Stratiformator vulcanicus: one gene and its partner. The protein of the gene in region 2 binds, or shares a complex with, the protein of the main gene of each other region. Links are inferred from orthologs where the notes say so. Each region holds a gene or a part of one and is shown on either strand. Other genes may lie near its edges.

What was found. Proteins that work in one complex are often made in the same cells at the same time.
Region 1: the proteins of hisH (region 2) and hisF are in contact, whole or in part, in a crystal structure (PDB 6RU0), measured with the Thermotoga maritima proteins. The link is inferred for Stratiformator vulcanicus from one-to-one orthologs. Residues at the interface, in WP_004080484.1 of Thermotoga maritima: Asn15, Arg18, Arg22, Arg117, Leu118, Pro119, His120, Met121, Gly122, Trp123, Asn124, Asn134, Gly135, Tyr136, Tyr138, Val140, Tyr158, Glu180, Lys181, Ser182, Ser183, Lys184, Ile185; in WP_004080486.1 of Thermotoga maritima: Met1, Leu2, Ala3, Arg5, Ser40, Glu41, Asp45, Glu46, Ala70, Glu71, Ile73, Asp74, Ile75, Pro76, Phe77, Asp98, Lys99, Ser122, Gln123, Glu161, Thr195, Leu196, Asn247, Arg249, Glu251.

The regions. Positions count from the first base shown.
Region 1 is NZ_CP036268.1:3,881,782-3,884,626, reverse strand. It holds hisF (imidazole glycerol phosphate synthase subunit HisF), read left to right. Parts: upstream 1-934; coding sequence 935-1,756; downstream 1,757-2,845. Other genes in the region: Pan189_RS15405 (hypothetical protein), read right to left, coding at 2,724-2,845; Pan189_RS15410 (transposase), read left to right, coding at 1,939-2,412; Pan189_RS15420 (hypothetical protein), read left to right, coding at 364-840; Pan189_RS15430 (glycosyltransferase family 4 protein), read right to left, coding at 1-3.
Region 2 is NZ_CP036268.1:3,101,840-3,105,694, reverse strand. Bases 436-3,407 are described here. They hold hisH (imidazole glycerol phosphate synthase subunit HisH), read left to right. Parts: upstream 436-1,606; coding sequence 1,607-2,209; downstream 2,210-3,407. Other genes in these bases: hisA (1-(5-phosphoribosyl)-5-[(5-phosphoribosylamino)methylideneamino]imidazole-4-carboxamide isomerase), read left to right, coding at 2,594-3,331; Pan189_RS12095 (prepilin peptidase), read left to right, coding at 436-1,565. Outside these bases: Pan189_RS12100 (shikimate kinase), read left to right, coding at 1-288; more of Pan189_RS12095, read left to right, coding at 285-435; Pan189_RS12080 (eCIS core domain-containing protein), read left to right, coding at 3,685-3,855. UniProt on the Escherichia coli protein: IGPS catalyzes the conversion of PRFAR and glutamine to IGP, AICAR and glutamate. The HisH subunit catalyzes the hydrolysis of glutamine to glutamate and ammonia as part of the synthesis of IGP and AICAR.

The sequences.
Region 1 (2,845 bases), 780 kb from region 2 along the record:
CATTGAACCGTCGATCGTCCCCGAGTCCTGTCACCGATAAGCAGGCGAAAGCAGCCGCCCTTCTTCCCCTCACCTCTCACCACTCAACCCTCACCTCTGCAAGCACCCCCGGTAGGATTCGAACCTACGACCTGCGGATTAGAAGTCCGCTGCTCTATCCAGCTGAGCTACGGGGGCGTGTTGCGGGTATCATATCTGCCGATACCTCAGAGGCGAAAGGTAGGCTGAGGGTTCGCCGCGCCTCAAGCATGGCGGACAGGGGCGAATCGTGACGAACCGACCCCATTCGTTGAATCGCAGGTCCATTTGCGTATCAAATTGGGTGGACCCTCTCATCGCGTCCAGGTTTCGGACTGAGCAACCATGGCGGCAACAAGTCGAATTCGACTCTACGGTGCGTTCGGGGTCGCCCCATTCGCCAGTTTTGGCGGCGGGTTTATCATCGCGGCTGGCGAGTTTCTGTTGAGTTGTGTTGGTACAGGGCAGCAATACGGCCTCGCAGATGCATTCGATGCCGAAAAGACCATTTTCTTCGGGATGATGTTCGGCTTTATCGGAATCTTCCCGTCGATGTTCGGCCTGTGGGTGATCGGCATACCGACGGCGTGGGTGCTGAGCCGATTCGGATTGCTGAATTCCTGGAGCGTGATTGTCTCGGGGATTGTGATCAGCACCGCGATGTTCGTTGTCGCGTTCGGAGTGCCGTACGGATCAGTCTTACCTCTGTTATCCGAATTGACGCTGCTTGCCGCCGTTCAAATTTTGACGTGGAGCGTGATCCTCGCGTTTTGCACCATTGCGTTTTGGATGCCGGAAAGTGAGGAGGAGTCGGATGAGTAGGCGGCCGCGCTTCCTGTCGGGCGCGGCTAAACTATGATGGGCCTCCCGGGGGAGTCGGTCCCTCGACTCTCGACTCTCGACACTCGACTCGCACATGCTCGCCAAACGCATTGTTCCCTGCCTTGACGTTCACGCGGGGCGGGTCGTCAAAGGCATCAACTTCGTCAATCTGCGTGATGCGGGCGATCCGGTGGAGGTCGCCGCCGGCTATGAGCAGCAGGGGGCGGATGAACTCGTTTTTCTCGACATCACGGCGAGCCACGAAGAGCGGGACATCATTCTTGATGTCGTCGAGCGGACCGCCGATCAGGTCTTCATGCCGCTGACCGTCGGCGGCGGAATTCGCACGCTCGACGACATCCGTCGGCTGCTCAACGCGGGGGCTGACAAGGTCTCAATCAACTCCGCAGCCGTGAAGAATCCCGATTTCGTCCGGCAGGCGGCGCTCAGGTTCGGCAGCCAGTGCATCGTGGTGAATATCGATCCGAAGAGAGTCGAGAAGCGAGAGTCGAGTATCGAGAGCACGGACGAGGTCCGCGATGGTGAGCTGCCCGAAGTATGGGAAGTGCACATTAATGGCGGGCGAAAGCGGACGGGGTTGGAGGCAGTTTCGTGGGCGGAGCGCGTGGAGGAACTTGGGGCGGGTGAGATCGTACTCACCAGTATGGATGCCGACGGCACGCAAAACGGGTACGACATCGAGATGACCAAAGCCGTCGCCGCGGCAGTGACGATCCCGGTCGTCGCCAGTGGGGGAGCTGGTGCCCCGGAACACCTCTACGACGTGCTGACTGATGGCGGAGCCGACGCGGCGCTGGCGGCGAGCATCTTCCACTACGGCACGCACCCCATCCCGGATGTGAAACGGTATCTGGCCGAACGCGGCGTCGCCGTGCGGATGCCCGTCGCGTCATAAATGCCCCTCACAAGTCCGCAGCGTTAGCAAGGGATTTCGCTCCTAGAATCCCGAATAACATTGCGTTTTTGCCACAATGGTGATTTAAATGTACAGTGCCCCGTGGCGGGCAAGCCCATGAGCGAATCCCTCGCTTGCGCGTCGGGCTTGTGTGACGTCTTCTTTGTCTTAAGAGTCCTCATATGTCGATACCCTCGCACGGTGAGGCACTCGCGTACCTCATCACGTGGACGACCTACGGGACGTGGCTGCCGGGGGATGATCGGGGATGGGTCGACAAAGGCGTGTTCCGAATTGAAGAGCCGCAGCCGATTCTGCGAGAAGACTCTTCGGCTCGGCTGAAAGAGAAACCGTTGCTGCTTTCGCGATCGCAACGAGCGCTGATCGAGCGGACGATCGGTGATCACTGCGACCATCGGAAATGGATGCTGCATGCGGTCAACGCACGCTCGAATCACGCGCATGTCGTGGTGACCGCGGCTGCCGTGCCACCGAAAAAGGTGCGCGAAGAGTTCAAGGCGTGGTGCACGCGGCGATTGAAGTCCGAGTTTGACGCAAAACGCACAAATTGGTGGACCGAAGGCGGCAGCGGACGGTTCATCAACGATGAAGACCACCTCGAAGCAGCGATCCGCTACGTCCGTGACGGGCAATGACGCATCACACAAGCCCGCAGCGCCAGCAAGGGATTCCGCTCGTAATCTCCCCATCGCTCATTTCAAGTCGCACGCTCTGCTGATAAAGGATTGCGAAATTTTTGTTCGGGAGAGTCGTTGAGGAAATCCCTCGCTCGCGCGTCGGGCTTGTTAGAAAATCGAATTGCGTCGCCCCCACAAGCCCGCAGCGCAAGCAAGGGATTTGCTCACGGACTCTCGCCATCGCTTCTTTCAAATCGCACACACCCCATCCCGGACGTGAAGCGGTATCTGGCCGAGCGCGGTGTGGCGGTGCGCGAGTCAAATGAAATTTAATCGTTGGGCAAGGTTCTTGCTTCATCCGAGGTCCAATCGGCCTGCAGCGATAGATGCATCAGGGAGGATCGAGCGCTCCCGCTTTGTTTCCCAATACTTTTTGTCAGTTGGTGCTCTT
Region 2 (3,855 bases):
GAGACCCGCGCTGAAATGAAAGCAGCGGGCGAAGTCGTCTATCTCTCCGCAACCGTCGACGTGCTTGCCGGGCGAATTGCCGGCGACGAATCGTCCCCCGACCGTCGGCCGAATCTGACCGGCACGGGGGGGCGCGTTGAGATCGTCCGTATGTTATCGCTGCGGGAGCCGATCTATCGGCAGGCGGCTTCCCTGACAGTCGATGTTGACGAACTGTCGCCCGACCAGATCGCCGATCGGATCGAGATGTTTCTCCGAAAACGCCGCGCCGTCTGGTTCAACGCATGAACGGCGATTTCTGGTGGTGGGTCGGAGTCGCTGCGCTGTTCGTATTCGGCACCATCGCCGGTCGATTCTGCAACCGTTGCGTCGATCGGTTCGAGCGGTGTGAACTAACCGGACGCGGCTTGCGAGAGCAACTTCAGTCGGCGCTGTTTCCCGAAGCGTACGAGCGGACGCTCTGGTCGGCTCAGCGTTGGTTTCATCATCTTCCTGTGATCGGTCGCTGGCTGCCCGGCAACCCTTACCGCGTGCAGCATTGGAAATCTGAGGCGCGGCGAACGGTCGTCGAATTACTCGACGGCCTCCTCTGTGTCGCGGTCTATTGGGCTGATACTCAGTGGACACCGCAGCCGATGACATCGGGGGCAAGCGTCTGTCTTTCTCCCGGCGGATGGAGAGTCGCCTGCCTCGTCATCGGACACGTCGTCCTCGTGCAAGGCCTCGTGATCGCGACGTTCATCGATCTGAGCAGCATGCTCATTCCCGACGGTAGCACCGTTCCCTTCGCGCTATTCGGCGTCATCTTCGCGCTGCTGTCGGGCGGAACGTTGTTGGTTCCGCTTTACTATTACGATCCGTCGATTGCCGCGGCGCTCGGGTGGAGTCGGGGCGATCCGTTTGCCATCGGCGACCTCGTCGTGCCGACGTTGCTGTGTCCGTGGCCGCATTTGCACGCGCTGCTCGCCTCAATTGCGGGAATCATCGCGGGGGCGGGGGTCGTGTGGATCGTTCGCATCGTCGGCCATTGGGGGCTCAATCGCGAGGCGATGGGCTTCGGCGATGTGATGCTGATGGGGATGGTGGGAGCCTTTCTTGGATGGCAGCCGGTGTTGGCGGTCTTCTTTGTCGCCCCGGTTTTTGCGCTGGCGTTTGTGGCCGTAAAGCTGGTCCTCTCGGCGGTCTGCGTTCTGTTCCGGCTCCCATTTCGCTTTGACCATGAAATTCCTTTTGGGCCGTGGCTCAGCCTCGGGGCGATCGCGATGATCGTCGCCTGGCCGCTCATCTGGCCCGCTGCCGAACGGATATTTCTGCTCGGTCCGCTGCTGCTGCCCATGGCGGTGGCAATCACGGCAATTCTCGCCGTGCTGCTCCGCGGAATGCGGTTGCTCAAACAACTCGCCGGGATTGATGAAGACTGGCTCGAACTCGAAGCGTGGAGTTCGGCCGACCAACTCCAATATGATGCTTCCCGCCGCGAGCAACCGGGCCTTCGCTGCGAACCCCCCGGCGACAACTGGAGTCTCTCCCGACACAACCGACGCTGGCGCGGAAAAAACACTTAATACCTGCCCCTAGACTCTCGCCTCTAGACCCTCAACTCAACATGATCTCAATCGTCGATTACGGCATGGGCAATCTTCGCAGCGTGCAGAAAGCGTGCGAGAAGGTGGGAGCCGAGGCTCGCATCTGTAGCGACCCGGCGGAGCTTGCCGGGGCCGACAAGATGATCCTGCCCGGTGTCGGTGCGTTTCGTGATGCAATCGCCGCACTCCGCGAGCAAAAGCTCGATCGGCCCGTGCTCGATCAAATCGAAGCCGACCGACCGCTGCTCGGCATCTGCCTCGGTCTGCAACTGCTCTTCGACCGCAGCTATGAAGACGGTGAATACGAAGGCCTCGGCGTCATCCCCGGCGAGGTCGTCCGCTTTCAGGACGTCCCCGGCAAGGTTCCCCACATGGGCTGGAACACACTCCAAGCGGCCGGTGACGATCCCCTGTTCGCCGGCATCCCTGACGCCGCCCACTTCTACTTCGTGCATAGCTATTACGTGGTGCCCGCAGACGACTCGGTAGTCGCCGCCCGCACCCAATACGGCCCCCCTTTCACCAGCGCCATCCGCCGCGGCAACCTCTTCGCCACCCAATTCCACCCGGAGAAAAGCCAAGCCGAAGGCCTCCACCTGCTTAAAAACTTCGCAGTGATGTAGGGCGGGCTGTGCCCGCGGAGCGAGAAGCGGGAAGCGGGAAGCGAGAAGTGAGAAGTGAGAAGTGAGGAGCGAGAAGCGAGAAGTTAGAAGTCAGAATTGAGAAGTCAGAAGTCAGAAGCGGGTGGCCCGGACCCTGTAGGTCCGGGTCGCGCAGCGACAAGAGGTCGCAGAACGATGCTGGCAGTGCGTCGCCGGTCCAGAGCTACGATTCGGACCCAATATCTTTTGCGGCTCACGCGCCCCGGTTCTATAGGAACCGGGCCACCGTCGAACATGAGATTCGAATGGCACGTTTGAACGTCGCGGCATTGCCGGGCAGACTCTGCGAAAGAAACACTCGCTCCGGCGGGCACAGCCCGCCCTACTCGCTCCCCGCTCCTCAATATGCAAATCCTCCCCGCGATCGATCTCCGTGACGGCAAATGCGTTCGACTCCAGCAGGGCGATTACGACCGCGAAACGGTCTTCGGCGACGACCCGGCCGCGATGGCGAAACGCTGGGCCGACGAGGGAGCCGAGATCCTGCACGTCGTCGACCTCGACGCCGCCAAAGCGGGGACGCCGACGAATCTCGACGCGATCCGCGGCATTCGCGCGGCCATCGACATCCCGATGCAGCTCGGCGGCGGCATCCGCAATGACGAATCGCTGAAGATCGTGCTCGACGACCTGGGCGTCGATCGCGCGATCGTCGGCACCGCCGCGCTGAAGGACCCCGACTGGTTCCGAGCTGCAGCCGAGCGCTACCCCGACCGCCTCGTCCTCGGCATCGACGCCAAAGGGGGCATGGTCGCCACCGAGGGCTGGCTCGATGTGTCGCAAACGTCGGCGTTAGAACTCGCCCAGCAATACGTCGGCAGTCCGCTCGCCGCCGTCGTCTACACCAACATTGCCAACGACGGCATGATGCAGGGCATCGACGAGGCGACGGTGAGCGACCTGTGCGCGATGTCCGACCTCGGCCTCCCCACCATCGCCTCCGGCGGCGTCACCGACACCACCGACATCCGCCGCCTCGCACTGGCGGAGGAGGAGCATCCGAACCTAGTGGGGGCGATCGTCGGCCGGGCGTTGTACGAGGGGACGCTGACGGTGAGGGATGCGATTATCGCTGCGGGTTGAATCACCAGTGAGCGTGGAATGCCCACGGAACGTGGGCATGAGTGTTGAGGCGCGAAGTTCTTCGCGCCCGGATTCTGCCTCGCCGCTTTTCCCTCTTGGCCTCGTCCAGTGACCATGCCACCTGTCGACCGGACGAGTTGCTAGTGTCTTTACCGGTGACCTAGTGGTGTCCCCGATACCTTTCAGCGGAAGCCAACACAGAAAGAAGAAATGTTCTCGGCCAAGGATCAAGGGATGCGATTTCCTACGGATTCTTCACACGGGTTTCAAAATTCGTTCACGACAGATGTGATCGTTTCATCACGAGAGAGGCGTAAACGGCGATTCGTGTCTTTTTGTTGAAGGGTGTGGTGATGAAAGCAGAACTTGTCTTGCTCAAGGTCGTACTGTTCGTTTCCGCGATCACGGTGATCTCAGCTGATCAGGCTGAAGCTCAGTTCTGGAAGAAGCTGGAGAAAAACATCACGGGCTTTCTTGAAGACCCCGCCGGAACTGTGAAAGCTGAGGCGAAAAGGGCCGAAAAA